DNA from 3 places in the Petroclostridium xylanilyticum genome. Region 3 is predicted to be linked to each of the others. Evidence: riboswitches for the same ligand, from Rfam matches in the RefSeq annotation. Region 3 holds a riboswitch; each other region holds the start of a gene.

Region 1 (11,038 bases), on a different contig from region 3:
TTTTGTTGAGGCTCAAATTCTTGAAGCTCTGGGTATTGATTACATAGATGAAAGTGAAGTACTTACTCCTGCAGATGAGATGTTCCATATTAATAAACATGATTTTAAAATTCCTTTCGTATGTGGAGCAAGAAATCTCGGAGAAGCATTGAGAAGAATCGGTGAAGGTGCTTCCATGATTAGGACCAAGGGTGAAGCAGGTACCGGCAATGTAGTGGAAGCTGTCCGCCATATGAGGACCATGATGAGCGAAATCCGCAAGCTGCAGAATATGCCTAAAGAAGAATTAATGACTGCTGCAAAAGAAATGGGTGCTCCCTATGACTTAGTAGTATGGGTTGCCGAACATGGAAAGCTTCCGGTAGTAAATTTTGCAGCAGGTGGAATCGCTACTCCTGCTGATGCGGCACTTATGATGCAGTTAGGCAGTGACGGTGTTTTTGTAGGCTCAGGAATATTTAAATCAAGCGACCCGGAAAAAAGGGCAAGGGCCATCGTCAAGGCTACCACTTATTACAACGATCCTAAAGTGCTGGCAGAAGTTTCAGAAGACCTTGGAGAAGCTATGTATAGTTTGGAAATCAGCCAGATTGCCAAAGAAAATCTATATGCCGAACGTGGATGGTAAAAACGGACTGATCTGCAGTGGAGGTTAACATGATAAAAATAGGTGTATTAGGGCTTCAGGGTGCTGTAGCTGAACATATAACAATGTTACATCAGTTTGATAATGTGCAGCCTGTAGTAGTAAAGACGAAACCGGAACTCGACTCTGTAGAAGCACTGATTATGCCCGGTGGTGAAAGTACCGCCATAGGGAAACTGCTTGATGATTTTAATTTGATGGATGTATTGGCGGAAAGGATCAGAAAAGGTATGCCGGTATGGGGGACCTGTGCTGGAATGATTCTTTTGGCGAAAAAGATTAGTAACCATGACAGAACTTTTTTGAATGCTATGGATATACAGGTTCGTCGTAATGCTTACGGAAGCCAGTTGGACAGTTTTCGGACTACGCTTAATATACCAGAAATTTCAGAGGCTGAGATTCCGCTGGTATTTATTCGTGCCCCCTATGTTGAAGAAGCATGGAACGACGTTAAGGTGCTGGCTAAAGTAGATGATAAAATTGTTGCATGCAAGCAGAACAATATGCTGGCAACTTCCTTTCATCCCGAACTAACCAATGACCTCAGTTTTCACAAATACTTCATTGAAAAGATGGTTAAGCCTGGAAACATAAATGCAGACTAGTGATAGTCTGCATTTTTTGTATAACTTAATCAGTTTTAACTTTACATTCTAAATGATTCCACTTTCTTTAATCAACTTAACTGCCCTTAAAATTTTCTGCTCCGATTGAACAAGCGCAAGACGCACATATCCTTCTCCTCTTTCACCAAAGCTGCTGCCTGGAACTACGATTACGCCTGTCTTGTCCAGCAAATCAAAGGTAAATTCTACCGAAGATGAATATTGCCTGGGAATAGGCGCCCATACAAACATAGTTGCCTGAGGCTTATCAATCATCCACCCTATTTCTTTTAGGCCCTCAACAAGTATATCCCTTCTCCTTTGGTAGGTCTGAACAGTTTCCTGTACATAAGTTTGCGGGCCTTGCAATGCAGCAATAGCTACCTCCTGCACCGGCAGGAAAATTCCGTAGTCCAGATGAGATTTTAATATTTTTAATTGTTCTATTACTTTATTATTACCCATCGCAAAAGATATCCTACAACCGGGGATGTTATAGGTTTTAGACAACGAATTAAATTCCACGCCAATATCCTTTGCTCCGGGAATACTCAGGAAACTGCCCCCCTTTATTCCATCAAAAGTAAGTTCACAATAGGCATTATCATGAACCACTACAATATCATATTTTTTTGCAAACCATACCAGCTTTTCATAAAACTCCGGTGGTGCAACAGCAGTAACCGGGTTATTAGGATAAGAAACGATCATCATCTTAGCATTGTGGGCCGTAGTACTATCTATTGCATCTACATCAATAAGAAAGTCATTCTCTCTTAATAACGGCATTTTATGCAGCTTTGCACATGCAATGGAAGGACCTACGCTAAAAATAGGATAGCCAGGATCAGGAACCATTACAACGTCTCCCGGGTCAGCTAAAGTTAGTGCTATATGCCCCAAACCTTCCTGCGACCCCATAAGGGATGTTATTTCATCCGGTTGTAACTGTACACCAAATCTTCTACCATACCATTCAATAACCGTTTCTATCAATTCAGGTTTGTCCTTAACCGCATATATGTAATTCCCCGGGTCCCCTACCGCTTCCTGCATCGTTTTAATAATATGAGGTGCGGGCGGAATATCAGGAGTCCCAATACTAAAATTAATCACTTCTCTACCCTGGGATAATAATTCATTCTTTTTATTATCCAAGTGGGCAAATATAGCAGACGCAAGTCCTTCCATTCTTTTAGAAAATATCATATCTATCACCAACTTTTTTATAGTTCGTAGTTCGTGGTTGGTAGTTTGTAGAAGCATAGTATATCACTATGAATTATTAACTGTAAACCATGAACTATTTCTACAATAATTATACCAGAAAAATAAAAACATCCATATAAAATTGCTAAATAAAATAAAGATTTTATTCCTAAATACTTCCATTTTTTGAACTCTTATGTTATAATAATTAAGTAAACCATACCAAAGAAGAGGGGATTTCAATGAAAGCTAAAGATCAAATACCTATGTGTTGTAATTGCAAACGTGGGAGACGCATACCCCTTACGAATGATATATTATGTCCAATACATGGTGTTGTCTCCGGGAGTTACGCATGCAAAAAATATAGTTATAACTTTTTTTTAAAAAAACCAAAACGTAGAAGAAGCATCAATACTGGTGAATTCAGTTTCAGTGATTTTTCCATAGTTGATATGGAATAATTTTTTAACTATGCTATCATTGCGTATTTTTTTAATTGATTTTACCTCTTATATGGAATATAATATATTTAACTTATAAAACTTACCGGGTGATATGATGAATATAAGGGTTAGTGATATATTTAAAGAAAAATTAGATAGTATACAAGCTCGGACTCCGCTTAAAATTCCTGTAAAAGAAAGTCCTGTGCCATTTCAGGAAATGCTTGATACTGCGATGGGCAAAAATGATACTGCTTTGGATAATCAACCAGCAGATAAATCTCAGCTCATGTCTTCTATTGAAAAGGCTGTATATGAAGCAGGACAAAAGTATAATATACACCCTAATGTCATTAAAGCTGTTATAGCAGCTGAGTCTGGATTTGACGCAAACGCTCTCTCGCCAAAGGGGGCTCAAGGATTAATGCAATTAATGCCCGGTACCGCTAAAGTACTCGGTATAAAAAATCCTTGGAATGTATCCGAAAATATTCATGGTGGAACTAAATACCTAAGAGAGAAACTAGATCAATTTAATGGTGACATAAAATTAGCATTAGCTGCTTACAATGCAGGACCTAATAGTGTAATCAAATATGGTGGCATTCCACCTTATACCGAGACTCAAAATTATGTAAGAAATGTGCTTAAATACATAGATCAATATAATACAGGGCAAAAACGCTAATATGCTTTTATATGAGGGCAAACCTGTGGGCTTGCCCTATTTATATTTATATGCACGTTCTTTGTTATATAGGTGTATTCCTTCTTCGTTGCTTGATTCAAGTTTAATTCTAGAGGAGTGGAGAGTATAATCCACTGAAAATGTTTATACTGCTCACTTTCCACTGTCCACTAATTCTATTGTTAGATTTCGTTTTGATATTTTAAATTTCATACCTCAAATATGTCATAATTTAGCAAAGAAATTTCTAATAATGGGCTCCATTTTCCCTGATTCAATTAAAAATCCATCATGACCAAAGGGTGACTTTATTTCTTTATACTCCACATCAATATTATTCCTCTTCATATCCTGCACAAGCTCCTTCTGTTGACATACAGGGAAAAGAATATCAGAACTTATTCCTATTACCAATGCTTTTCCCTTAAAGGCCTTTAAAGCATTGTCTATGCCGCCAAAGTCTCTCCCCAATTCAAATAAATCCATTGCCCTGGTAAGATAAAGGTAGCTGTTGGCATCAAATCTTTGTACCAGTTTTTTTCCCTGGTAGTGGAGATAGCTCTCTACTTCAAATTCGTTATTAAAGCTTTCGAAGAGATTATTTCCTTCTCTGGCTCTTCTTCCAAACTTTTTTAACATAGATTCGTCACTCTGGTATGTAATCATACCAACCATTCTGGCCAGGGAAAGCCCTGATTCGGGCTGATTCTTGTTGTCATAGTAATCTCCATTATTCCAGTAAGGGTCAAGGGTGATTGCTTTTCTCTGTACCTCATTAAATGCAATAGCTTGTGGGTTCAGGCTCTTTGGTGCTGCCATAACAATAATACTGCCTACCATTTCAGGGTACTGTACTGCCCATTCCAGTGCCTGCATTCCCCCCACAGAACCGCCCACTACTGATACCAGATGACTGACTCCCAGGTAGTCCAGTAACCTTTTTTGAACATTCACCATATCTTTTATAGTAATAATAGGGAAATCCATCCCATACCTTTTTCCTGTTTTAGGATTTACAGAAGACGGACCGGTAGTACCCTGGCATCCCCCTAACACATTGGAACAAATAAAGCAATATTTGGAGGTATCAAACATCAAACCTTTTCCAACAAATTTTTCCCACCACCCCTCTTTAGGATCGTAAGGGTCATGCCGTGTAACATGGGAATCCCCTGTTAATGCATGAGTTATTAATACAACATTCGTTTTATCCTGATTCATCTCACCAAATATCTCATAGGCAACAGTAATAGGGCCAAACTTTTTACCACATTCTAAAATAAAATCTTCATTTTCTGCAAAGGTATAAAACTGTTTATAGCTGCTTGCAGTATTACTCACTACTAGTTTCCCCCTCATGCCTGAAATTATTTAGTCGCTTTGTCAATTGCCTGTTCCAAATCGAATATTAAATCCTCTGCATCTTCTATTCCAATAGATAACCTTACCATATCCGGACTGACCCCTGCAGCTTTTAACCCTTCTTCTGAAAGCTGGGAATGCGTGGTACTTGCAGGATGAATCACCAGGGATTTTGCATCTCCGACATTGGCAAGATGTGAAAAAATTTCCAGGCTATCGATAAATTTTTTTCCTGCCTCGACCCCGCCTTCAAGACCAAAAGTAAATATTGCTCCCTGTCCCTTCGGCAGATACTTTTGTGCCAGATGGTAGTATTTGTTGGTTTCCAAACCGGGATAATTGACCCAGCCTACTTTTGGATGGTTCTCCAAATACCGTGCTATCGCCAGTGCATTGGAACAGTGCTTTTGCATTCTAAGTGAAAGCGTCTCCAAACCTTGAAGGAATAGAAAAGAGTTAAACGGAGAAACCGCCGGCCCATAATCTCTTAATAGTTGAACGCGGGCCTTGATAATAAAAGCAGCCGCACCAATATCTTTTACGTAATTGACACCGTGATAGCTGGGGTCGGGTTCAGATAATCCAGGGAACTTTCCGTTATCCCAGTTAAACTTCCCGCTGTCTACAATAATTCCTCCCATAGAAGTACCGTGCCCGCCTATGAATTTGGTAGCAGAATGTATCACTATATCAGCACCAAAGTCAAACGGTCTGCACAAATATGGAGTTGTAAAAGTACTGTCAACGATGAGTGGTACTCCATTCTCATGAGCAATATTAGCTATTGCTTCCAGGTCGGCAACATTAATGGTCGGGTTTCCTATCGTTTCAACAAAATAGGCCTTGGTTTTTTCTGTAGTAGCATTACGAAAGTTCTCCGGGTCATCAGGATTCACAAGTTTCACATTGATCCCCAGTTTCGGAAAAGAGTGCGTAAATAAGTTGAAGGTACCACCATATAATGTGCTTGCGGAAACTATTTCATCTCCTGCTCCTGCTATATTAAGGATAGCCAATACAACAGCAGCATGGCCGGAAGCTACTGCCAGGGCGCCAACACCACCTTCTAAAGCTGCAACTCTTGCTTCAAATACTTCCTGCGTTGGATTGGAAAATCTGGTGTATATGTGTCCGTTTTCTTTTAATGCAAAAAGATTTGCAGCATGCTCAGAATCTCTAAACATATATGCAGTCGTCTGATAGATGGGTACGGCCCTCGAGCCGGTAGCAGAATCGGGCACCTGCCCTGCATGTACTTGCAACGTATCAAAACCTAGATTTCTTTTTCTCATATATTACTGCCTCCTTAAAAAACAAAAATTAAAACCTCCTGTGAGACAGGAGGCTTATTATTTTTCTCTATTAATTCCTCTTATCTCTCAGGTAAAAACCTGCTGGATTTAGCACCACTGCGATTTACGCCGGTTGCCGGGCTTCACTGGGCCAGTCCCTCCGCCACTCTTGATAAGATTTAACCTTTATTAAATTAATATGATTTTAACATTGACTTTAACATTTGTCAATAAAAATTACTTTTTGATAATTTCAGGATCTCTTTCAACAGGCTCTTTTAATGCCATATGCCCTTTAAAGGTTTCAATCTTTTGTCCTTCTATTAAAAATTGTACTTTATTAATATGTTCAAGCTCGGTAAGTGAATTAACAATAGAATAAATCGTCATAATTTCACCTGCGGATCCCCCGGGGTGTTCTGTCCTAAACTCATTGGACAAATTTACAAAACATATACCCTCTTTTGTTTCTATGGAAAGCAGTTTCGTTTGTGCGGGTACCGTAGCAAAAAGATTTTTATCCTTAGGCCCCTTAATAAGCTCTTCTATTACATATTTCTCCACAGGCTCGTTATCTTTAACCACTACTACTCTCTTCTCAGGTACGAGATTCTCCCAGCCATTTCCGGCAAAGTATAACGTCAATGTAGTTTTGTCTTTTTCTGAAGGAGCGGCTTCAAACACTACGTCATCTTTACCTAAAGGTCCAAAAGGTTTGCCGCTGGGACCAATAAGTTCTTTTCCTTCTACTAAAATCAATACCTTCTGTATATTAGGTAAATCAGATAATGTATTCACCAGTGAAAAGCGTGCAACGATCTCGCCAATATCACCCGATTTATAATATTCCTTCGAAAAATTAACTGTGACTAAAGTACCCTCTTGCTTAATATCCAGTAACTTAGTCCCTTCCGGAATGGCTTTTTTCATTTCTAAACTTACAGGCCCTTTTAGTAATTCCTGTATGGCGATTTTAGGCAATTTCTTTGTATCTTCCACAACAACTTCTCTGGTCTCGGATAATATTTTACTATTTTCCTTATCGGTAAAATACAAGTTTATTTTTTGTTTATTTTGTGGTTTTGCCTGAAGCATGTCCGCTGATTTTTTTATATCACCTCTACCCATACTGCAACCCCACATAAAAGCAATAATTAAAAGTAATACTGAGACCAGAAATATTTTTTTCATACAAAAACCTCCAAAAAATCATACTATAGCTTGAATAAGTATATATGATAAAGTTTACAAAAACATTACTAATTGTTACGAAAATATTAAGTTTCACGATAAGGAATAGTAATCTTAAACCTACTTCCCTTTCCTTCTTCGCTTTCTACCTGTATATCTCCTCCATGAAGCTTTACAGCGTCCAATGCGATTGAAAGCCCCAGCCCTGTACCGCCGGTTTCCCTCGCTCTTGCCTTATCAACTCTATAAAACCTGTCAAAGATTTTGTTTATTTCAGTACCGGAAATGCCAATCCCATTATCTTCTACAATGATAGTAACGCTGTATTCAGACTTATCAATGTCTATTGTTACATTTCCTCCTTCCGGAGTATACTTAATACTGTTGTCAACAATATTAAAAATTGCCTCCCATATTTTATCTTCATCAACCAGTACAAAAATATCTTCATTAGCTTTTAATCTTAATTCTATACCCTTTTTCCCGGCCAAAGGAGATAAGCTTTTTACTATTCCCTGCAAAAGCGCCTTCATGTTGACATTTTTCATTTCCAATTCATTTTCAAAGATATCCATCCTGGTAAGCATAAGGAGTTTATCAATAATTCTTGATAAACGGTTGATCTCGTTATTGATATCGCTCAAAAACTCTTTTATAATCGGCATCTCCAATTGCTGCATATGCATAAGGGACTCTGCTAACACTTTAATCGAACTCAGGGGTGTTTTAAGTTCATGGGAGGCATCGGATACAAATTGGTGCCTTTTTTCTTCCACCTGATTTAAACGTTCGATCATTTTATTAAAAGCTGTTCCCAATTGAGCAATTTCATCATTTCCTCTTATTTCAACCTTTCGATTTAGCTTTCCATCAGACATATCCCTGATTGCAGCAGTCAATTCTTCTACAGGACCCGTTATAACTCCTGCAAGAAAAAAACTTAATAACCCGATGAGCAAACTTACAACTAAGGTAATGCCGTATAGTTTTTTTCTGAAATCTTTTAAAAAGTCAACAATATTTTGTGCAGAGGTAGATAGATACACTACACCTCTCGTTTCTTTTTCCTTAACAATTGGTACTGCTGCATTAATGACCCATCCGGTTTCTTCTTCAAAATGAGTTTGCACATCATTGCCTTTCAGTGCCTTTACCACTTCCTCTTTTAAAAGCACCTTGCCTTTCAGGTTGTTTGCTTCAGCCGTATCAAATAAAACTTTGGCTTCTTTATCCGTTACGATAACCCGGATATTTTTATCAATTTCTAATTGCTTGATGGTCTGCTTAATCAATTCGTCGCTGTATTCGATATACTGTGAGGTGATATTTGCAACTACATTTGCCCTGGTAAGCAATTCTACACCTCTTTGATTAAAAGAGTATTCTTCTAAAGAATCCTGTATATAAATATCTATTAAAAATAATGTCAACAGAATAATAAGAAAATAGGTTATAACCACCCTCCACCTGATACTGAAGAACCGGTTACTGGATTTCTTTAAAATAATAACCAACTCCCCATTTTGTTAATATATAATCAGGTTCAGCCGGGTTGGGCTCGATTTTCTCTCTTAACCGCCTAACATGAACATCCACAGTCCTTATATCACCCGGATAATCATAACCCCAGATGATATCCAGCAGGTTCTCCCTGCTGTAGACTCTTCCCGGATTAGAAGCAAAAAGGTCAATCAGGTCAAACTCCTTCGCAGTCAATTCAATTTCCCTGCCTTTTATTTTTACCTTTCTCGAATTGTAATCCAGTTCAATATCCCCTTTGGATAAATTACCCTTGCGTGGTTCATGCCCGGATGATGTCACCCTTCTTAAAATTGCTTTTACCCTTGCCTTCAATTCTAAAATATTAAAGGGTTTGGTAAGATAATCATCAGCACCATATTCCAATCCAAGAATTTTATCAATGTCTTCATTCTTCGCAGTCAGCATGATGATAGGAACATTGGAAAACTCCCGGATCTTCTGGCATACTGTAAGTCCGTCAACCTTAGGCAACATTAAATCCAGTATAATAATATCTATACTTTTATCTTTTGCAAGCTTAATAGCTTCTTCACCATCGTAAGCTACTTCTACCTGGTAGCCATCTTGCTCAAAGTTAAATTTAATCCCTTTTACCAATAATTTTTCATCATCAACAATTAAAATCTTCAAAATAGTCCCTCCTCAACGCACTTCAATTAAATCTTTGATTTGTTCGAATTTTTTCTCTCCTATACCCGGTACATTCATTATATCTTCAATGGTCTTAAATCCGTTATTTTGATTTCTAAAATCAATAATTTTCTTTGCAGTAGCAGTCCCGATTCCGGGAAGTTTATCCAACTCCTCGGCACCGGCGGTGTTAATGTTGATCTTGCCGTTATTTCCCGATAACGTTTGCTGTGAAGATACCGCTTCCATGTTATTTACCCTTTCTCCTTTAGCAGGAATATACACATCCTGCCCATCCCTAAGCGGAGCCGCAAGGTTTACAGCATTTAAATCTGCGGTATCCAATTCACCTCCTGCTAATTTTAGAGCATCCCATACTCTTTTTCCTTCATCCAGAGTTACTACTCCAGGATTTTTGACCTGTCCTTTGATATGGACCATAATTTTCTTTGTCTCAGGTGGTTCCTGCTCCTTAACTAACTCTTTTTGTAACGCCAATTGTTGTGCATAAACCTGGTCAGTATCTTTCACTTCCAGTTGAATAGGTTTTGTTTTATTATAATTTAACATAAAAGTTCCGCCAATAGCAACCAATAAAACAAGAGATACTATTATTATAACCTTTTCTCTTTTTGTTAAGTTAAACATTTATTTATTCACCTCGCAAAAAGTGTTGTTGTAAGAACTATAAACTATTTTAATAGTAATATTCTATTTCATTTAAAAATTTCCTTTTTTTTTCTCAAAGTTTTTCTTCTTTTTTTCTGTAATTATTGACCATTTTCTGTTATACTAGATTAGGATATCTATATGATCAATAAGGGAGGTACTCATGCAAAAAAAAGTCGCACTTATAATTTTGTTTTTATTTTTTATTAATATCTTCGCTATACCTGTATATGCACAATCTCCTCAAATCAATTCTCCTTCTGTCATCTTGATTGATAGTGCTACCGGTAGAATTTTATATGAGAAAAACAGCCATGAAAAAATGTATCCTGCAAGTATTACTAAAATTATGACCGCCATACTGGCCTTGGAAAAAGGAAATCTTAATGACATTGTCACAGCAAGTTCAGAGGCTGTTTTAAGTGTTGATGCAGGCGGAAGTAATGTTGGTATATTACCTGGTGAAGAACTTTCTTTAGAAAATCTGTTATATGCACTGATGATATCGTCTGCTAACGAAAGTGCAAATGTGATTGCTGAGCACATAGCAGGTAGTATAGATGAATTTGTAAAGTTAATGAACCAAAGGGCTGCCGAATTAGGTGCTAAAGATACATATTTTGTAAACACCAATGGCCTTCACGATGACCGTCATGTAACAACCGCCTATGACATGGCATTGATTTCCAGACATGCTATGACAATACCTAAATTTAGAGAAATTGCAAATACAAGTTACTATGAAATACAACCCA
Region 2 (11,038 bases), on a different contig from region 3:
TTATTAACAAAGAACTTATGTTCCAATGTATCAAGTGTAATTTTTTCATCCAGATGATTATTAATAAAATCCAATATGGCACTTATTTTCTTATCATATCCGAAAGAGCTTGTGACCACATTTTTCTTTTGATCAAATATTTTATTCAGTGCTACCAACATCTGGACAAAAACAGTTTTAATCATTACATGACGTTCGGCTGATTCTTCCGTGGCACATTTTTCAATTTGGTTAAAATATTTGTTTATACCAAATTGCAGCACATCTTCCGATTCGATTCTGTTATATTGTCCCAGCCTTCTTTTTTCAAAATAATATAACAGATTATATTCTTTACTTTGGAATAAAGAAACATATTCCGGTTTAAAATGTATAACCATTCTTTCGTAGGGGCGGGTTGAATTAAATACGGGTCTGTGAAGCTCACGGTTGTTGATAATGAGGATGTCATTGCGTTTAATATTGTATGCCTGTCCCTCAATGTAGTAGGTAACATCTCCCGAAATAAAATAATACAGCTCGTATAAATCATGGATATGCACGGGAAAATCACCCGGGGGTTGTGCAACTGAATGGACAAAATTAAAATTATTTTCATTGGTCTTGTATCTGCAAAATGTTTTTTCCATAATAACTCCCATATCACCGTAAAAGTAAAGAATCGATATATATATTATACAGGAATAATTGAGAGTTTTAAAGTCGGAGATTACGTATACACACGGCAAATTCATGAACTCATTTCCTGCTAAAACCTTTTCACAAGTTTTTTTAAAAAATGCTATTACAGCATTAATCATATAAGACAGGCAAATTTTTATTGATGTGTCCCCTGGTATTATAATGAACAGGTACGTGACACGCCCAGGGTCTTGACTGATACAGCTTAAAAAAGGCAATACTCTACTAACCAGGTGTTCCTTATTGGAGACACCCAGTAAGGTAAAAGTATTCATTTTAAGCCTCTTCGGTCTCATCCAAAATTTATTCTTAATATATATTCTAAATATTCTTCATCAAGTAATGCATGTACTTTTCTTATCCTTAGGCTTTTTTCGGATGTCTTTTTTCATCTTTTCTTACCATATTTAATGCAAGTCTTTTAAGCATTGCAAGATTTTCAGGAGCTTTTCTTCCCACTCGTTAAATCCGTAAACCACTGCAACTACTGCTATAAATAATATATCAACCAGTTTATGCCAGACTTTTCCTTCCTGTCTTGGATCAAATATTATCATAAAATGTTTAAAAAAACTCCCTTAAATAGCCGTGACTTTTTTAAATTCATCTTCTATAATACCTCATTCATACTTCCGATACGATAACCTTCCAAATCCAGGCACACATAAGTAAAACCTAAGCTTTTTAACTTTTCAGCTACTTTACGCATTAATGCTCTATCCAGAAACCTGTCAAACTCCTGTTCACCTATTTCGATTCTGGCAGTCTCTCCATGGTGGCGTACGCGCAGCTGTCTAAAACCCAGGTCCATGAGGTATTGTTCCGCTTTTTCAACCATTGATAATTTTTCTCTGGTAATCTTGTGTCCATAAGGAAACCTTGATGAAAGACAGGCAAAGGCAGGCTTATCCCAGGTCGGCAGCCCAAGTTGTTTCGACAGTATTCGAATATCTTCTTTTGTCAACTTAGCGTATTTTAGGGGACTTACTACCTGTAATTCCCTCGCTGCCTGCATACCAGGCCTGTAGTCATTCAGGTCATCATAATTGGAGCCATCGGCAACATATTGTATTCCTTTTTCTTTAGCTACTTCCCCAACCTTCCGAAACAGTTCTTTTTTACAGTAATAACATCTATTTGTAGGATTGTTTGAAAACCCTTCAATATCCAATTCTTCAGAAATGATAACAATATGTTGTGCACCAATATCCTTAATATATTCTACTGCTTCATTAAACTCCCTCTCAGGATAGGTAGAAGAACGGGCAGTAACAGCAATCGCTTTCTCCCCTAAAACATCATGAGCAACTTTTATTAAAAAGGTACTATCAACACCTCCGGAGTATGCTACTGCAACGCTTCCCAGGCTTTTTATATAATTTTTTAAATCGTTGAATTTTTGTTCTAACATATTAACAATCTCCTTATCCTTATAAATATTTATATAATACAATTAAATTCGTATTTTCATACCAGTATTGCACCTTTTTCTATATCTTCCATCAAATCCTCAACTTCTTCCAATCCTGCTGATAACCGGATCAATGTATCTGTAATTCCCAATCTCCTACGCTCTTCTTCTGGCATAGAAGCATGGGACATCTTCACAGGGTATGACATGATAGACTCTACTCCACCGAGGCTAACTGCGACTGACCATATTTTTACATTTTTCATGATACTCTTTGCAACTTTTTCTGTGACAGTTTTAAAAGAAAGCACTGCACCTGCTCCGGTTGCCTGTGCCGCATGAACAGCGTATCCATTATGACTTTCAAGCCCTGGATAAAAGACCTCTTCCACCCATGGTTGATTTTTTAACCACCGGGCAATTTTATCAGCTGATTGCTGCTGTATCTCCATCCTTGCTCTCAGAGTTTTGATTCCTCTATGCAGAAGCCAGCAATCCTGGGGTCCTAATACTGCACCATACCCGTTTTGAACAAAATATATTTTTTTTGCAAGATCTTCCCGTTTGGTAACTACCAGTCCCCCGATTACATCACTATGACCTCCAATGAACTTGGTTGCGCTGTGAATGGAAATATCAATGCCTAAATCCAGAGGCCGCTGGAAATAGGGAGACATAAAGGTATTATCAATGATGGTTATAAGGTTATGCCTCCTTGCAATATCTACAGCTGCCCCTAAATCCGTAATTTTTAAAAGAGGATTGGACGGAGATTCCAGATAGAGAGCACGGGTATTGTTTCTAACAGCTTTCTCTATGGCATTTACATCTGTTGCATCTATAAAGGTTACTTCAATGCCAAATTCACAGAAAAATCGTGTGAGAATCCGGTATGTTCCACCATAAAGGTCCTCTGCTGCTATGATATGATCCCCCGGCCGAAATATAGCCAGCACTGATGAAACTGCTGCCATTCCCGATGCAAAGGCATATCCATAGGTTCCCCCTTCCAATGCTGCTATAGTACGCTCCAATGCTTCCCTGGTAGGATTGCCGGAACGTGCATAATCATATTTGCCAGGTCTATCGATATCTTCTTGATGAAATGTGGAAACCTGGTAGATAGGGATACTGAGGGCTCCTGTATTCGGATCTGTTTCATTACCGTTATGCAAAATCTTGGTCCCATATCTCATGCTCTCCCTCCTTCCATAGCTTGTTCCAGGTCTTTTAGCAAATCATCAGCATTTTCTATACCCACAGATAATCTTAACAAATCGTCGGTCACACCAATACGGTTTCTCACTTCTTCTGGGATATCCCCGTGGGTTTGCTTGGCAGGATATGTTATTAAGCTTTCCACCCCGCCGAGACTTTCTGCAAAAGATATAATCCTAACCCTGTTGATAATTCGTTCGATAAATTCTTTACGCTTTACTTTAAACGAGATCATCGCCCCATATCCTTTGGCCTGTTCGCTTATAATATTATGACCCGGGTGTCCTGGCAAACCAGGATAATAGACCTCTTTAACCTCTGGTCTCTCTTTGAGCCATTTTGCTATTTTAAAAGCATTATCCTGCTGCCGGTCCATTCGGACAGCTAATGTTTTAATGCCTCTAATCATTAGCCAACTGTCCTGAGGTCCTAAAACTCCTCCTGTAGAGTTTTGAATAAATTTAATTTTTTCACATAATTCTTGAGTAGCTCCTACGACAATACCTCCTAAAACATCATTATGGCCGCCTAGATACTTAGTAGCACTATGCACAACAATATCTGCACCTAACTTAATAGGCTGCTGTAGATAGGGAGTCATGAAGGTGTTGTCTACAATGGTTAATATCCCTCTGCTTTTTGCTACCGAAGCAACCTCCCGGATGTTGGTGATTTTCATTAATGGATTGGTAGGACTTTCAATAAATATAGCTTTTGTAACTTCCGGCTGGATGGCTGCTATCACTTCTTCGACGTTAGACGTATCCACATAGCTGGCTGTAATTCCATATCTACAGAATATTTTGTCTAAAACCCTATAAGTTCCACCATATAAATCATCAGATACAATTAAATGATCCCCTTTAGAAAAAATCATTAATACTGCTGTAACAGCGGCCATACCAGAAGCAAAAGCATAGCCTCCACACCCTCCTTCCAACTCCGCTGCCAAATCCTCCAATACCTTCCGGGTTGGATTAGATGTTCGGCTGTAATCATATCCGGTTGATACACCCAGAGCTATATGCCGAAAGGTTGCACTGTGATAGATTGGAACACTAATGGAGCCTTTCTCAGAATCTGCACCAATACCTGCCTGGGCAACAATCGTTTCAATGTTCATCATTGCATTCTCCTTCTTTTTAAAACTTAAAAAAACCCCTATTCTGCAGTTGAGAATAGGAGTTGTAATCTCATCTTCCAGAATATCTCTGACGGACTTGGCACCAATACATTAATGCTGGTTGCCGGGCTTCAAAGGGCCGTTCCCTCCACCGCTCTTGATAAGAATGTTATTCAATTGTTCGATGCCTTAACTTTTATATAATGTTAACATTTGATGTCAAATTTAAGTATTCTGATAATTTATATAATTCTTATATGTTTAGTAAGATATTACTATAAGATTGATGTTTTGTCAATAGTATATAAAAAGCTTGAAATGTTTTCCTAAAAGATGTAAAAATAGCCTGACACTTCTCCATTGAAACGTGCAGGCTATTATTTAATGAAGTTTCTCTTATATTTTATTTTGCAAACTCACTAAAATATAAGCAATTCCTCCTGCTATCAATGCACCGTTAAAGCCAAATTCCATAGATAATATAATGGACAGCACAGAACCAACTACCGACATTACCCCGTTAATACCCCACATAACCGGAATGATATCGCTTCTTCCGCTTTCACTTAACAGTTTAAGTCCTCTCGGGAAAGGCATGCCCATAAAGAATCCCTGGATCATCACGATGATGGATGAAATAAGAATTCTATTGACCAGGCTCCAGTCGGAAGTATTTTTAAATACACCTCCCAATATACCAATTAATATCATATTGATTATAACAATTAATACAGGAGGCATATATACATTTTTAATAGTTCTATTAAACAACTTACTGCTGCTCATAAAGGCACCCAACCCGCAGCCTATCAGCAATGCTGCAAGTACATAGGTAAATGCCAGCACGGGATGACCGAGGTACAGTATAAATTTCTGTATGAGAGGAATTTCTATCAGCATGAACCCGGCACCCAGGCCGCTAAAATACAACGCAGGCCTTGAAGCGCCATGTTGGGCAACATAAGGAATAAATAAAACCATACCCCCTACTATCACAGCAGAAAGTATAAAGAGTAATATAGGCGAAATTCCTTTGGTAAAGTTATAAAAATACGGGCTGTCGTCTGTTGCAGGCGTTACGTTATAACTAAAACCTGTCAGGTATTCTGCCATGGAAATATGCTCTTCTTTTATATGACCAAGAGGACCCTGCTCATAGATGTGGGGTGTAAACAAAGGGATATTTCCATTTTCCACTGCTTTCTGTGCCAGTTCTTTACTCTGCTCTTGTGTAAAAGGCGTATTTTTGATAATCACCATGGGATTGTGAATGTGCTCCCCGCCATGCTGGCTCTGGGGCATATTTTTCTTAAAGATTGCCATATATTTAGGTGCATCTTTAACCGGTATACCCTTATTCTTTAATGCTAGTATGGCAGTTGCTACTATTTTCCCCAGGTCTTCCTGGTCATGGGTTAAAAACGCTAGTTTACCGTCCTCTTTAAGATGGTCAAGGTAGTCCTGCATTGCCTCAACAGTATATATATAGTTTTCAGAAAGCGCATAGCCGGCACCCTGAGAAGTACTGGTCATTACCAGCGATAGAAATATGACATCGTACTTATCTTTTGTCTTTCTTATATAGTTCCGTCCATCCTCACCGTATACCCGTACTTCAGGTCTGTCGTAAATATTCCCGTTATAATCTTTAAAATGTCTTACTGCGTCTATGCTGGAAGTATTAATTTCGACAGCGGTGATATCCTTACTTCCACCGGCAAGTGCATATAGTACGTCTCTTCCTCCTCCAGGCCCGATAATTAGCGTACTGTCATTTTTTCCAAACGAAAAAGGCATATATTCGGTATCTTTCTTATACTTATTAAGGCTTTCAGTATTTCCATCAAATCTGTACATAGGCGCATTCGCAGCACCATCGATTGTTACCAGCATCTGGTCAGGGTCTTCCTCAACCTTTATAACGTCAGTTCTTGAAAAGGCATTCCATTTGGTATAGACAATCTTACCTTTTTCTCCCGCTTTTTCAATTTTTCCCAGTGTTTTTGTAACATTTGTTGTGAACCCATTGAAATTCTGCTCAATGAAATTCACATATTGACCCGGTATTAAAAGACCTGCTAAAAATATCACGGGTAAAATATAGTTAACTGCACTTTTTCTTTTTAAAAAGATTGCGAACAGTAATGCTGCTAAAGAAGCAATTACACAAATCAGAATAACTGATCTATACATCCCCAGATAATTTAGTGATAGCAGTACAATGATGCTTCCCAATCCTGATCCCAGCAGGTCAGCAAAATACAGTCTATTACTTATTCCGGAAAGTTCTCTGAAAAGTACAGAAAAATAATATCCACCCAATATAAAAGGTATAGTCCCTAATACGGCATACACCAATAAACCGTTAATATAAGGTAGAATATAGACTATTCCCAGTACCGATATATAGGAGATTGAAAGTACTACCAATGCTTTATATAAGGATTGAATAGGAGGTACATCAGCATCCGGTACTGCTTTTCTTTTTGGTTCGGCTTTATTTGCCCTTCTTTTTTCCTGCTGCCTATAAGCAATAATACCTCCTATACCCAATCCAAATACTGCAAAGGAAGTAATTAAAAATACGTAATGATACCAGAGGATAGCAGAATATATTCTGGTTAATACAACCTGGTATACAAATAATGATATTGAAACAAAAAACACACTTAAAAGAACTAAAATTTTATCCCCGGAGTTTCTTACCTTTAACAAATCCCTTTTCTCCTTTCAAAAGTTAAATTTTATATGAGCAAAATACTCACTGGTATTTTGATTATATACTATACCTATAAAAATACTGTGAATTTTTTGTAAACAATTTGATATATAAATTACGTCCTTTCCATAATATTTTTCAAAAATAAAATATACGTCCTCTCTAATTTTACAGCTTATTATAGCAAGCGCTTGTGAAGAAAATATGAAGAAGTGAAGAATAAAATCGAAGATTTTGATACAACTAATAGGTTTAGGGTTGAAGTAGCAAAGAACAAATATTGCTTAGTCTTCAACAATGTACAAAGTATAAAAGCCCTTGTGTCATTAATAACATAAGGGCTTGGGTTTAATTATCAAAATATTTTTCAATTAACAACGAACTTAGCCGCTAAGTTTACCATTGTTTACAGCAAGATAAAACTTCTATTTTCCCGGATAGCCTATTCAATAACCCGCCGCGCCCCATAGTATCTCGGAGCATAGTAGTAGGGATCATCAATTCTTCCTATTGAAACTGTCTTACCGGTACGCGGAGAGTGTACAAACTTTCCATCCCCAATATAAATGACTCCATGGGAAGGTCCGGGCGCATAACCCTCGAAGAATACCAGATCACCGGGAAGAAGCTCTTCTTTCGAAATTGGCCTTCCTACTTTATACATATCAAAAGAAACACGTGGCAACTGGATTCCGTTTTCCTTAAAGGTATACCATATTATACCCGAAGAATCAAATCCAGAAGGGTTGGCTCCGCCCCACCGGTATGGAACTCCTAAATATTTCATTGCGGTTTGTACAATAAGCTGCCGCTTATCCTTTTCTTTTGAAGCCGTTTCTATAACTTCTTTAGCTCTAGGTTTTACCGGTTCTTTTAGAATTACCCTTTCATTTTTATCTATAACCCTCATAATTACTGCTAAGGCCTCAGCCCGTGTTAAATTTTTATCCCCCTTAAATTCACCGTCAGAATATCCGGCGAGCAATCCCTTTCCATAGGCTTTAAGTACATACTCCTGGTAATTAGGGTGAATATTATCAAAGTCATTGATGTAAAGTTTATAATTATTTAGATTTTCCGGATAAGTTTCATCTAGAGCATTTATAATCACTTTTGCCACTTCTGCACGGTTAATGGGCTTATCTAAATCAGCATCATTAAATTCATTTTTCTCTAAAATTCCTAAAGATTCGGCTTTTCTGATATAGTCCATAGCCCAGTGCCCGTTTTCCGTTGTTTCTTGTTTATAGTCCAAACTCCTTAAAAGCAGAGTCACAAATTCTGCCTTTGTTATTGTTTTATTGGGTTTAAATGTACCATCAGCATATCCACTGATATTCCCCGAGTCAACTAATTTTGATATGTAAGCCGCCGACCAGTCCGATTGTGAAATATCCGAAAAATATGAAGTAGTTTTAGCAGATGCCGGTACACCTGTTACACTTGTTAATAAAAATAAGCTAACTAAGAAAATATTTATTATTATCCTTTTTCTCATGACTTACTCTCCTAACAAATAATTGATTTAGAGATTCTGAAACAATTCTATTAAACTTATCAATTTCAGGTATGTTTTTCTTTAAAAATCAAATTAAATTATTTCTATCTATTTAGTGTGTTTTTAAGTATTTACCCCCCTTCATAATTATTACATAATTTGTTATACGAATATTAATAAACAAGTGATATAAAGGCAGCAAAAACAGCTTAAATTGTTGTTATTACCATGCTTTATATCACTTTCATAATATATTATATTAAAAAAATATGAAGAAATTATGAAGAAAATATGTAGAAGTGTAATGGATAGATTTTTAAAAACTACCATGTATAAATTCATCCTACTGTTTTTCAGTAATTCTAAATTTATTTGATAATTCAAAAAGTTCTACGGATATATTATTTAATTGTTCCACCGTCTTGCTTAATTCTGTGGACGAATTTGTCTGGCCCTCAAGCCCTGAAGCAATTGCCAGAATACCCTCATTAATCGATGCATTTGAATCACTGATATTCTGCATTGTCACCGTAAGTTCTTGCGTCAATGCCCCTTGATGTTCTATATCAGCCGCAATATTTTGAATTCTCTTATTGATACTGTCAATACCATTGACAATGCCATTTAATTGTATAAAAACTTTTTCCATAGTGGAATTAGCTGTGTTAATATTCTCTCCGGATTCTATTGTCTTATTAATTACATATTGTATATTATTTAAAATATCATCTATGATGCCTTCAACTACTTTAGCTGAATTATCATTATTTTCTGCCAACTTTCTAATTTCTTCTGCTACTACTGCAAACCCTACCCCCTGCTTCTCCTGCTCTTGCTGATTCTATTGCAGCATTAAGCGCTAATAAGTTTGTTTGGCAATATTTTTAATCGTATTAATAATATTGCCTATTTCCTGTGCTTTTTCCCCAAGTTCTCTTGCTAAGCCGGAAGTCTCCTCTGATGACTGTTTAATAATATTCATTTTTTGATTCGCTTCTGCTGCAATATTCCCGCTATCCTTTGCAACATTATTAATATTTTTTACTATTCTGGAAATTTCTTGTTATAGTGAATTTCTTTACCAGTCTATAACCAGTACAGAAACAAAAAAACAGCTTAAATAGCTGTTTTTATATTCTAATCCACTTCCGTATGCCTGAATTCAACATTTACCGGCGTACCGGGAACAACCACTGTTCCTGCAGGCGGATCCTGACTAACTGATAACGCAGCATTTACTTCCCCGCTACGGCCAGTTACCGTCCCCGAACCAACTATCCTAAGATTCAAGCTTGCATCATTTAATATTTTATTAGCATCTAAAACCGATTTTTTTAATACATCCGGAACTACTACACTAGCTGTTGGTTTAGAATCTTCAGTATATAATATAATTGTAGACTTTTCCGGAAGTTTTGTTCCCGGTTTGGGTGTTTGATCGGTAACGGTATTACCGGAACCTTCAACTTTATAGGCTAAGTTTATCTCTTTAATCTTCTGCTGTGCTTGCTCTACATCTAAATTTCTTACTTCCGGGATAGTAACATCCATCATTAATAATTCTTCCTTGGTGAATCTAGGCTCTACTCCCAGGTAATTTAATGTATCATCAAGAATCTTACCTGCAACAGGTGCAGCAACAACACCACCGAAGTAATCGTCCCCTTTAGGTTCATCCAATATTACAAGCACAACGGCTTTAGGAGCATCCGCAGGAGCGAAACCGACAAATGAAGCAATATAATTCTTTTGCCCTCTCGGGAGTTTCTCGGATGTTCCCGTCTTTCCCGCCACTCTATACCCCTTTATGTATGCATTTTTCCCTGTCCCTTCAGAAACTACACTCTCAAGAATTTCTCTAAGGACAGCAGAAGTTTCTTTTGATATGACCTGCCGGACGACTTCCGGGTCAAAATTTTTGATAACATTTCCTTCTTTATCAGTTAGCTGTTTTACCAACCTTGGTTTTAACAAATAACCATCGTTTACAACTGCAGATATAGCACTAATCATTTGAAGCGGGGTAACCTGAAAACCCTGTCCAAAGGACGCTGTCGCCAGCTCCAGTTGATTAAATGCTGCAGGTTTATGGAATAGTCCGGCCATTTCTCCATCAAAATCAATGCCCGTCCTTTCTAAAAATCCGAAGGCTTTCACATAACGGTAGAACACTTCCGGCCCTATTTTGCCTGCTACTTCAATAAATGCAGGATTGCAGGAATTTTGAACTGCTTGCACAAAAGTTTGTATTCCATGTGGCCTGTAATACCTCCAGCAGTTAATCCTTTGCCCTGCCACCACAGCATAGCCTATGCAATTAAATAGGTCATCAAGTTGCACAGCATTTTCTTCCAGCGCAGCTGCTGCTGTTATAATCTTAAAAGTTGA
Region 3 (11,038 bases):
AAACTTTTCCCTGGATAAAAGGGATTTTGTCATAGCATTCCATACATATTTCCAGTTCCACACCCGGAGATAGAATAGTATTGCAGAAAATACATTTGGGTGGGAAAATGAGGTCCAAAATAAAGTCAGTAACACGTCTTATGTACGATGCTTCATTCGGCATAGTCTCACACTCCATTTTTTGTGATTGTCCCATCCGCCAGAATTTCAAGGTATAGAATTTCCAAGGCTTGTATCAAATCTTTATCTTTATCTCAAAAAATCAAAGCTGTTTTCTAAGCTTCTCCGCCAACCCCGAATATCTCTTCATCTCTCTATTATTATCTATCATCATCTTGATGGTACCTTCTTTACCCACAAGTACTACAAGCTCCCGGGCCCTGGTGAGGGCGGTGTACAAGAGATTTCTTGACATGAGCATGGGAGGACCTGGGAACATGGGCATTACAACAACCGGGAATTCGCTTCCCTGGCTTTTGTGTACCGTAATTGCATAGGCCAGTTCCAGTTCATCCAGCTGATTGTAGTCGTATTCTACTTTTTTATCATCGTCAAAAATAATGGTCATAGTGCTTTCTTCGTCATTAATCTTCTGGATATACCCTACATCTCCGTTGAATACTCCCGTACCTTCCTCTTGGTCACTTATTCTTTCCCATCTTATATTATAATTGTTTTTAATCTGCATCACCTTGTCGCCTTCACGGAATAGGCAATCACGAAAAACTTTCTCCTTTTTGTCTTTCGACGGAGGATTGAGCACTTTTTGCAGTTCCGCATTTAAATTTATTATGCCCACCGGAGATTTGCGCATAGGAGTAAGTACCTGAATACTCTGGATGGAATCGTAACCGTAAAATGCCGGAAGCCTGTGTTTGCAGAGTTCCACAATGGAAGATACAATTTCCGGTGCAGTATCCCTTGCCATAAAGTAAAAATCCTTGTCTTTTACATTAAGTAGAGGGTAGTCCCCTTTATTAATCCTGTGTGCATTGACAATAATCATGCTTTCCTGGGCCTGCCGGAATATTTCAGTGAGCCTGACAACCTTCACCATACCGCTCTCTATGATATCTCTTAAAACATTTCCAGGTCCAACGGAAGGTAATTGGTCTACATCTCCTACCATGACCAGGCGTGCGCCAGGGGTAATTGCTTTTAAAAGACCATTCATCAAAAGGATATCTACCATGGAAGTTTCATCAATAATCACTACATCTATATCCAGCGGATTGGACTCATCTCTGGCAAACTGCAACTGGTCTCCCTCATCCATATAACCGATCTCCAATAGCCGGTGTATAGTCTTGGCTTCTTTCCCGGTCATTTCTGACATTCTTTTTGATGCTCTCCCTGTGGGAGCTGCCAGCGCAATAGAGTAACCCCTTTTTTCCATCAGTTTAATAATAGTATTAATTGTTGTAGTCTTACCTGTTCCCGGCCCTCCGGTTATTACCAATACACCATTGCACAATGCTTCCTTAACTGCTTCTCTTTGCTGGTCAGCCAGAGTAATACCTATCTCCTGTTCTATATCCGCGATTTCTCTATCAATATCCTGTAATTCTGTTTGCATTTGTGCAAATGCAATATTCATAAGCCGCCGGGCAACACTCATTTCTGCATGATGGAAAGGAGCAAGATATACCGCTTCCATATCCTTCATTTTCTCTACATAAACCGATTTATCCACCATCATGGAAATAATGGCATACTCTATCTCCTGGACTGAGACCTGCAATAACTCTGCCGATAATTGTACAAGGACATTTTTGGGCAGAAATGTGTGGCCTCCAGAGCTATTATTATAGGTAAGTACATACTTTACCCCGGCTTTTACCCGCTCCACATCATTAAGTTCTATTCCCATACTTAATGCAATCTTGTCAGCAGTCTTGAATCCAATCCCGTATATTTCTTCTGATAATATATAGGGGTTCTTTTTGATTTGGTCTATTGCATCGTTACCAAATTTTTTATATACTTTTACCGCATAATTCGGGGTAACCCCATACTGCTGCAAAAACATTACAACCTTGCGGACTTCCCTCTGTTCCCAAAAGCTCTGGCCTATCTCAGCCGCCCTTTTTACACTGATTCCCTTTATCTCCGCCAGACGCTCTGGTTCATTCTCAATAATTTCCAATGTTTTTTCTCCGAACTTGTCCACAATTTTCTGGGCAGTAGCTTCACGAATTCCTTTAATAACCCCGGAAGCCAGATATTTCTGGATCATTGCAACGGTGCACGGCAGCACCCTCTCGTAATATTCTACCTTGAACTGTTCACCATAGTCATGGTGGGTAACCCAGTTTCCTACCAGCTTGACAGTTTCTCCTACACTAAGATAGGGCATATATCCTACAGCAGTGACCAGTTCCTTATTATAGTTAATGTCACACACGGTAAAACCGTTGCCTTCATTTACAAAAACTATCTCTTCTACCGTTGCTTCAATCGTTTCCAATCCTTAGTCCCGTTATAAGAAACTTATAAAAAGTTATAAATTTTATAGCTTTTATGTTCTTTTCCTTATTCCTAGAGTCCGCTTTCGGAATCCTACTTGCGTTTGGTATGACTCTCCAAAGGCTTAAATTCCGATGTAACGACACCGTACATACCAACATAATTCGTTAAGTGAATTATGCTGATTTTCCATATTTCATTAGATTTATAGCTGCATTTATATCTCTGTCATGCATTATTCCACATTCAGGACACACCCATTTTCTTGTTGATAAAGACATCTTATCTAAAATATATCCACATTCACTACATGTCTTGCTTGATGGATAATACCTGTCTGCTACTATAAACCTAATATGATTCCATTTACATTTATATTCCATTATTCTACGAAACTCGCTAAACATTTGTTCTTGTACGGATTTTGCTAATTTATGGTTTTTAACCATACCTTTAATATTTAAATTTTCCATACACACAAACTCTGGCTTGGCTTTCACCAGTTTAGCAGTTTCTTGATGTAAATAATTTGTACGAATGTCTTTTATTTTTTTATGGACTTTACGAATAAGGCACTCCAACTTAATAATGTTTTTAGTTTTCTTATAACGGTTTACACCTCCTTCTTTTTGTTTTTCATATTTTCTTGATAATTTACGTTGGAGTCTTTTTAATTTTTTATTTAATCTTCTTATTTCTTGACTCTTATTAATATTAGGTATTTTTCTACCATCATTAATTACTGCTAAATCTTTAACTCCTAAGTCAATGCCTATTCCATCTGAATACTTTTGGTTGTTGGTAGGTTTATAATCAATACTTACGGTTATAAACCAATTAAAACCATCAAATTTTATTCTTGGATTATAAAATTTTTCCGCTGTTTGTAATTCGATTCTATTTTCAGATAGTTTAATCCATCCTATCTTTTCAAGTTTTACTTTATCACCTTTAAATTTTAAATGTCCTAAATCTTCTCTGTGATAAAACCCTTGTTGTACATCTTTTTTGCTTTTAAATTTTGGATGTCCTTCTAAATCATAAACTGTCAATTGTCTACCTTGTCTTAATGCTTTTTTCTTAGTTTTTTCAGAATAATGTTTATTTTCTATTCTGAAAAAGTTTTTATAAGCTATGCATAAATCCTTTATTGCTTGTTTTGGTATTTGTGCTGAAACTTCATTTAACCAATTATATTCAGGATTTTTCTTTAGTTGTGTTAGTTCCTTTCTTAACTCTTCATCGTTTATAAACTTGCCACCGTTTTTAAAATTTTCTAATTGCTTAGATAAAGCCCAATTATAAGCCCATCGTGCTACATCTGCACATTTCTTTAATAAAGTCTTTTGTTTATTGTTAGGTAATAATTGTACTCTAATTGTCTTTATCATCTTCGGTCAACTCCTCAATCATTTTACGTGCTTTGTTTGCTCTTTTACCTTGAAGTTTACAAGAAAATACAGTTATTATTTGCACTAAATCTTCAACAAGTTCTTGTTGTTCAGTTTTTTCTGTACTATCTATTACTTCAATTTCACATCCATACAGATTAGATATATATTCCACCAATTCAAAACCAAATCTTAACAATCTATCTTTTTTAATATTTAATACTTGTTTTAATTGGTCATGCGAATAATATCTATATCCATTAGCACCTGTATGATGTGGAATAAGTAATCCTTTTTTGTCCCAGTTTCTTAATGTTTGAGGAGTTTTTCCAACTAATTTAGAAAACTCATGTATAGTATAATACTTCACATTAACCACCTCTAATTGTATTAGACTATACTAAATTATAAATGTCAACATTAATTTATGACTTTTTATAACTTTTTATTAACTGTTGTCAATCCCTATAAAACAGGCTTATTTGTTTTAAGTATACATCATTTGAAGGCTGGAGTGAAGGAGTTTTTATATAAATATGAAAATAGTGGGGAGTGAGGAGTAAAACCGAAACCACAAAAAAAGTCCGTTTTAGCAGGAAGAAGGGATGCGACTTGGGGACGGTTCGTCTGTCGAATGCGCTTTTCATGCGACTGAGGAACCGTCCCCATGTCGAAGCCCTGAGCAATCAAGCATATTTTCATCATTATTTGTGCCGTTTACTTTATTAATGTATTATTTTCTGTAGTATTTTCATATACCCTTCACTATCAGTAACCTGAATGAAATCATATTCTCCACAGAGTTTATTCAGTATTTTCAACGTATCGTCGGTTGAACCCATGTCGACTACTAAAATATTGGGTACGGTCCCCCCGTGATGATTATTCAAGCTCCGCCATACAATCGACCGGATGATCCCCTCTATTGTGTCTTGCTGATTTTTAACGGTAACAATTATGTATATATCATCTTTTTTATACTGTATGCCAGTTAAAGTATTATAGATATTAAATCCCATCTGGATTGCACCGTACACAGCAAAGAAACAAACCAGGGATTGAATAAGAATGTCCAGCATGTTGCATCACCCCACTACTACTATATGCGGATGCTGTTGTTTTGGTGAAACCTTGTTTTTTGTACTTTATTTGCAGTATGGGCGTTTGTAAAAAAATAAACAAAAACCTATCATTGGAGTTATCAAAAAAATTCCAATGATAGGCTTAGTTATGTTTCTGAAATTACATGGAACGCACCAAGTATTTTACATATCTCAATTCTATTAAAGGCTTGCTTCCTTCTTAAGTATTTCCGCCTTATCTGTTCTCTCCCATGGAAGATCTACGTCTGTTCTTCCGAAGTGTCCGTAAGCAGCGGTTTGTTTGTATATTGGTCTTCTCAGGTCAAGAGTCTTGATAATGCCGGCAGGTCTCAGGTCAAAATGCTTAACAATGAGCTCTTGGATCTTTTCTTCCGGAATCTTTGCAGTTCCGAAGGTTTCTACCAATACTGAAACAGGCTTTGCTACACCGATAGCATATGCAAGCTGTACTTCACATTTTCTTGCCAATCCGGCAGCTACAACGTTCTTTGCAACATATCTTGCAGCATAGGCAGCAGATCTGTCAACTTTTGTAGGATCTTTTCCTGAGAAAGCGCCGCCTCCGTGACGAGCATATCCACCATAAGTATCTACGATAATCTTTCTTCCTGTTAAGCCTGCATCTCCCTGTGGTCCTCCTACAACAAACCTTCCGGTTGGGTTGATAAAATATTTGGTCTGCGCATCCAATAACTCTGCAGGAACAGAAGGCTTAACTACATGCTCCATGATATCCTTTTCAATTGTATCATGATCCACTTCAGGACTGTGTTGGGTGGATACGACAATTGTATCTATTCTAACAGGTCTGTCATCTTCATATTCAACAGTTACCTGAGTCTTTCCATCCGGACGGAGATATTCAAGAGTACCATTCTTTCTTACTTCAGCCAGTTTTCTTGCCATTCTATGTGCAAGTGCAATAGGCATAGGCATTAATTCAGGGGTTTCATCACAAGCGAAGCCAAACATCATTCCCTGATCTCCTGCACCTATCGCAGCTATCTCTTCTTCACTCATTTCACCTTTTTTAGCTTCCAACGCTCTATCAACCCCCATAGCAATGTCAGGGGATTGCTCGTCTATTGCAGTCAAAACAGCACACGTATCACAGTCAAAGCCATATTTTGCTCTATCATAACCTATTCCACGAATTGTTTCTCTTACGATTTTGGGGATATCTACATAACAGCTGGTGGTAATTTCTCCTGCTACCAATACCAGCCCGGTAGTAACAGATGTTTCGCAGGCTACTCTTGCCATTGGGTCCTTTTCAAATATTGCGTCCAAAACAGCATCAGAAATTTGATCGCAGATTTTATCTGGATGTCCCTCAGTAACAGATTCTGATGTAAATAACTTTCTCGACATATAACGTTCTCTCCTTTTATAAAAATATTAAACCCCTCTTGCTGACAGTAAGAGGGGGTAATTAACCACACTTTCTCCTCATCTCTCAGAACATTTATTCTGAAGGAATTGGCACCTTCGCTGACGCAGGTTGCCGGGTTTCACAGGGCCCTGTCCCTCCACCTCTCTTGATAAGGAAACAATTATTATTAATTTAATTCGAGTATAATATAGCATATATCGACAAAATAGTCAACCATTAAAATATATGATAGCTTATACTCATTACCAAAATACCGGCAGCAATTACCCCTAAGGATATAGCCGGTATCGCATATTTCATTCTCATATCCAGCATCGCTGCTATCATAGCCCCCGTCCATGCCCCGGTACCCGGAAAAGGAATTGCAACAAATATAAACAATCCAAAAGCACTATACTTCATTACCGTTTCAGCTTTCTTCATGGTTCTCTGCTCAATCCGTTGTATTATTCCTTGAAAGTATTTGGTTTTCCTTAAAAATGAGAACAGCGGCCGCATATATATAATAATAAATGGTATTGGTATTAGATTTCCCAACACACTTAATATATATACTACTTTCCAGTCCATATTCATCGCCATACCTACCGGAATGGCTCCTCGCAATTCCAATACAGGCACTGCAGCTATTGCGAGAACTGTTAACTCATTACGTAATTGTCCAAAGATTTCAGAAATAAACTCCATGTACTGTACCTCTTTATAAAATGATAAAAATATTTTTACTATATAAGTATTACTAAGTACTTTACATTGTCTATTTTAGTTCACAGTTCACGGTTCACGGTATTTTCTTGGCTAATTTCTGTGAACTGAGAACTGTGAACCGTGAACAAAATAACAATAATGTAACATACTTAGTGTTATTTATATATTAAACTGTGTAATGATTTCCGCCTATTTTCCCTCACTATTTTAATATATACGCAAATAAAAAGCAAATGTTTATTTAAACTCACGTATTTAAACTCTCATGCCTTCCGGTAATAATATAAATTACCCATTCCCCCAGGTTTGTTGCATGGTCAGCGATTTTTTCTATATATTTGACTATAAATATAAAGGTGGTAGCCTGATTGATATTCTGAGGGTTTTTTCTCATAAGTTCCTGCAAATCGTTAATAATGGACTCAAAATAATTATCTACGGTACTATCCTTGGAACAAACATCCTCTGCCATTTTTATATCATTATTGATGTATGCATCTATAGCGCTCCTAACCATATCACGGGCTACGGATGCCATTTTAGGAATATTTACCAACGGTTTTATATATTCTTCATCTGCAATCTTTAGTATAAGTTCGCTAATATCTGCAGAATGGTCAGCAATTCTCTCCAGGTCAGTGATCATTTTCAATATGGATGTAATCAGTCTTAAATCCTTTGCCAGGGGCTGCTGGGTAGCTATCAACCTGATGCACTTTTTTTCTATGGCTCTTTCCATCTCATCTATTTCGTCATCCTGTTGTATTACCTTTTGTGCCAGTTCTTTATCTTTTTGTTTTAAAGCAAGAATAGCTTCTTCAATAGACTTCTCTACCAAACTTGCCATACGTACAACATCATAGTGCAAATCCCGCAAACTTTCATCAAATCCATGCCTTGTACTCATGCCTTTCCCCCCTTATGCTAAATTTGTTAAATAACTATATCGCAATAGGCAATCTAATTATGAACTCTGTTCCTTTTCCAACTTCACTTTTCACCTGAATATCTCCATTATATAAGTTTACAATATGTTTCACAATCGAAAGACCTAATCCCGTCCCCCCTTGGTTTCTGGAACGCCCTTTGTCTACCCTGTAAAATCTTTCAAACAGTCGTGGAATATGTTCGTTCGCAATTCCTATACCGTTATCACAAACATGAAACTCTATATTTTTGTTGAATCTTTTACATACAATCTGCACTTCGCCACCGGGGTTGTTGTATTTGATTCCATTATCCACAAGGTTAATCAACATTTGTTTTAACCGGTCCCTATTGACATGTACCTGTGAGATGGAGGGTTCCATATCATAATATACCTGTACATTTTTCTTCTCTGCATTCTGCGAAACAATATCAATGACTTCTTTTATAATATCCTCTAAATTGTAATCATCTATGCGTACATCCTGTTTCATTGTTTCTATCTCTGAAAGTTCAAGAATATCCTCAATAAGCACGGTAAGTCTTTCTGCTTCTATGTCAATAATATCAAGAAAGCGCTCTGCAACTTCCTCATCATGTATGGCTCCACTCTTTAAAGTATCAATAAATCCTTTAATAGAAGTGAGAGGAGTTTTTAATTCATGAGTAACGTTAGATACAAATTCACTTCGGATCTGTTCCAATTTTCGGATGTTAGTTACATCCTGTATGATAAAGAGCGTCCCTATAACACTATTTTTTTCTGCTTTGGTTTCTATGGGTGAACGGTAAATCTTATAATATTTATCATCATATTGAATATCAAGAACCTGCTGTTTCTCAGGCGTTAAAACATCACTGTATTCCTTTAGAAATTGATTGAAAGCATGGTTGCGGACTACCAGAAGGATATTTTCTCCTATAATCTTTTTATTTTTAATATTAAACATCTTTATAGCAGTATTGTTTATTAAAATGATGCGATTATCGTTATCTAACGCAATTAATCCACCGATCATGCTGTTAATGATGGTTTCCATTTCAACATTTTTCTGCCATAGTTCCGTAATGGTCTTATCCAGTTCATTCTTCATGTGCATAAAGGAATGCGCAAGTTCACCAATTTCATTGTTGACATCAATGTTTATACTTCCCTTAAAATTTCCCTTTGCAATACTTCTAACAAAGTTTGTTAACTGCTTTACAGGTTTGGTGAATTTATTGGTGAATTGTATTCCCAAAAGACCTGCAATAACAAATGCAACAAAAATTCCCAGGGCAATATAGGAAACCATTTTTTCCCTTATATTGTTGATATCCTCAATAGGAATGGACAACCTAAGCACGATAGGTTCAGGCTCTCCCTCTACTCTTATAGCCACATATTTCAGATAATTTCCTATAGAAGTACTATAGCGGGTACTCTCACCAATGCCATATTCAAAAGCCTCTATAATTTCCGGACGATTTGCATGGTTTTCAAGAGTTGTATAATCTGTAGATGAGTCCCCCAAGACTTCCCCCTGTTTATTAATAAAAGTTACCCGGATTTTTGTTGTTGCTCCATAATCCACAGCAAGCTCATTTAATTTATCTGTATTGCGAGTTCCATTTATCAACTGGACTTCTTTTTTTATCAAATGCCCTACAACCAACAGCTTATTTTCTACTTCGGAGACATAATGTTTTTGGGCTACTTGATAGGAAAATACCCCGGTGATTAGCGTGCCAAGCAATACTATTAGGATATAATTAATCATGATCTTTTTCTGCATGACCATTATTCTCCTATCCCTTCAACTTATAACCAACGCCCCGGACCGTTTCGATATAATTTTCCGCCTCGTCCTCAATCAATTTCCTTAAATGCCTGATATGAACATCTACAGTTCTTGTTTCACCGCAGTAATCATAACCCCAAATCTTATCCAGTAAGACATCCCTGGACAATACATGCCCTTTATTGAGTGCAAGTATTTTCAAAAGTTCAAACTCCTTAAGTGTTAACTGAAGCAGTTTATCCCCTTTGTAAACTTCCCGCTTATTTAGATTAATGGTAATATCCTTTATATGAATGGTTCCCGTTTCAGTCTGCGCCTCCGGTTCATAATTTGTCCTACGAAATACGGCCTTGATTCGTGCGACCAGTTCCCGAACACTAAATGGTTTGGTAATATAATCGTCCGCTCCCATTTCCAGGCCTAAAACCCTGTCAAATTCTTCACTTTTTGCAGTAAGCATAATAATGGGTATGTGCTTGGTTTCATCCATAGAACGCAGTGTCCTGCAAACATCCAACCCGTCCATTCCCGGAAGCATTAGATCCAACAAAATCATATCCGCCGGGCTTTGCTTAAGCTTTTGCAGGAGATCCTCACCCTTTTCAAAGGTAGTTACTTCATAGCCATGCTTTTGAAGATTATATTGAATCAATTCACGAATATGCATTTCATCATCAACTACAAATATTTGTTTTTTATCCATCCTATTCACCTCTAACTTTTAGGTCCCTACTATTTACTTATCATTATTGTAACATAATACCTATACAAACTTAATACTTTTTTTAATAAAACAAGGCTAAGTTCATATTTTCCAGATTCAATACAAACTTAGCCTGAAGGAATACTAAAAACCCAGAACTTACTTCCAAAAAAATTGATTGTCATAGAGAAAAAAGTAGAAATTATTTTGCTGGCTAAAATATTGATACCTGCATAATCCCGAAATATATATAGGAATGCAAGCGATATCCCCAATGATAATAGATTCACTCCTAAAAACTTAAAAATGGTAAAGTGATGTGATATTCCTTTATAATTAAATGTCCAATACCTGTTAAGTATATAGCTGTTCATAATACCGCAGCCGTAAGATATCACCTGGGCATAAATATAAAATACTCCCATTATATTTAAGATAACAAATATTCCAAAATCTACCAATGTATTGGACACACCTACAATATTAAATTTTATAAACTGCCGGATGAATTTTTTGTACTCACTGATGAGTCTCATTATTCCTTTTATCATAATCAAAGCCTACTT

Evidence for each region. A riboswitch is a leader RNA that binds a small molecule or an ion and turns the genes downstream of it on or off. The one in region 3 is predicted to bind S-adenosylmethionine.
Region 1: another riboswitch for S-adenosylmethionine. It lies ahead of CIB29_RS06370 (homocysteine synthase); the one in region 3 lies ahead of metK (methionine adenosyltransferase).
Region 2: another riboswitch for S-adenosylmethionine. It lies ahead of CIB29_RS13030 (trans-sulfuration enzyme family protein); the one in region 3 lies ahead of metK (methionine adenosyltransferase).

The regions. Positions count from the first base shown of each region.
Region 1 covers NZ_NPML01000011.1:129,821-140,858, forward strand. Annotated here, with positions in the region: gene pdxS (pyridoxal 5'-phosphate synthase lyase subunit PdxS) at 1-628, shown strand, start outside; gene pdxT (pyridoxal 5'-phosphate synthase glutaminase subunit PdxT) at 658-1,254, shown strand; gene CIB29_RS06350 (aminotransferase class I/II-fold pyridoxal phosphate-dependent enzyme) at 1,303-2,463, opposite strand; gene CIB29_RS06360 (lytic transglycosylase domain-containing protein) at 3,022-3,597, shown strand; gene metX (homoserine O-acetyltransferase MetX) at 3,823-4,938, opposite strand; gene CIB29_RS06370 (homocysteine synthase) at 4,965-6,251, opposite strand; SAM riboswitch class I at 6,329-6,430, opposite strand; gene CIB29_RS06375 (GerMN domain-containing protein) at 6,489-7,442, opposite strand; gene CIB29_RS06380 (sensor histidine kinase) at 7,529-8,902, opposite strand; gene CIB29_RS06385 (response regulator transcription factor) at 8,928-9,614, opposite strand; gene CIB29_RS06390 (helix-hairpin-helix domain-containing protein) at 9,627-10,262, opposite strand; gene CIB29_RS06395 (D-alanyl-D-alanine carboxypeptidase family protein) at 10,447-11,038, shown strand, end outside.
Region 2 covers NZ_NPML01000019.1:151,851-162,888, forward strand. Annotated here, with positions in the region: gene CIB29_RS13010 (AraC family transcriptional regulator) at 1-629, opposite strand, end outside; gene CIB29_RS13015 (transposase family protein) at 1,089-1,238, opposite strand; gene larE (ATP-dependent sacrificial sulfur transferase LarE) at 1,292-2,092, opposite strand; gene CIB29_RS13025 (trans-sulfuration enzyme family protein) at 2,149-3,288, opposite strand; gene CIB29_RS13030 (trans-sulfuration enzyme family protein) at 3,285-4,433, opposite strand; SAM riboswitch class I at 4,501-4,600, opposite strand; gene CIB29_RS13035 (spermine/spermidine synthase domain-containing protein) at 4,830-7,148, opposite strand; gene CIB29_RS13040 (S-layer homology domain-containing protein) at 7,595-8,650, opposite strand; gene CIB29_RS18955 (methyl-accepting chemotaxis domain-containing protein) at 8,994-9,428, opposite strand; partial or broken gene CIB29_RS19655 (methyl-accepting chemotaxis protein) at 9,416-9,530, opposite strand; gene CIB29_RS13050 (stage V sporulation protein D) at 9,788-11,038, opposite strand, start outside.
Region 3 covers NZ_NPML01000013.1:291,131-302,168, forward strand. Annotated here, with positions in the region: gene CIB29_RS09155 (ComF family protein) at 1-163, opposite strand, end outside; gene recD2 (SF1B family DNA helicase RecD2) at 263-2,467, opposite strand; gene CIB29_RS09165 (RNA-guided endonuclease InsQ/TnpB family protein) at 2,643-3,857, opposite strand; gene CIB29_RS09170 (MerR family DNA-binding transcriptional regulator) at 3,841-4,227, opposite strand; gene CIB29_RS09175 (glycosyltransferase) at 4,583-4,936, opposite strand; gene metK (methionine adenosyltransferase) at 5,141-6,331, opposite strand; SAM riboswitch class I at 6,407-6,508, opposite strand; gene CIB29_RS09185 (COG2426 family protein) at 6,570-7,040, opposite strand; gene phoU (phosphate signaling complex protein PhoU) at 7,309-7,968, opposite strand; gene pnpS (two-component system histidine kinase PnpS) at 8,003-9,763, opposite strand; gene CIB29_RS09200 (response regulator transcription factor) at 9,777-10,472, opposite strand; gene CIB29_RS09205 (GtrA family protein) at 10,601-11,023, opposite strand; gene CIB29_RS09210 (glycosyltransferase family 2 protein) at 10,992-11,038, opposite strand, start outside.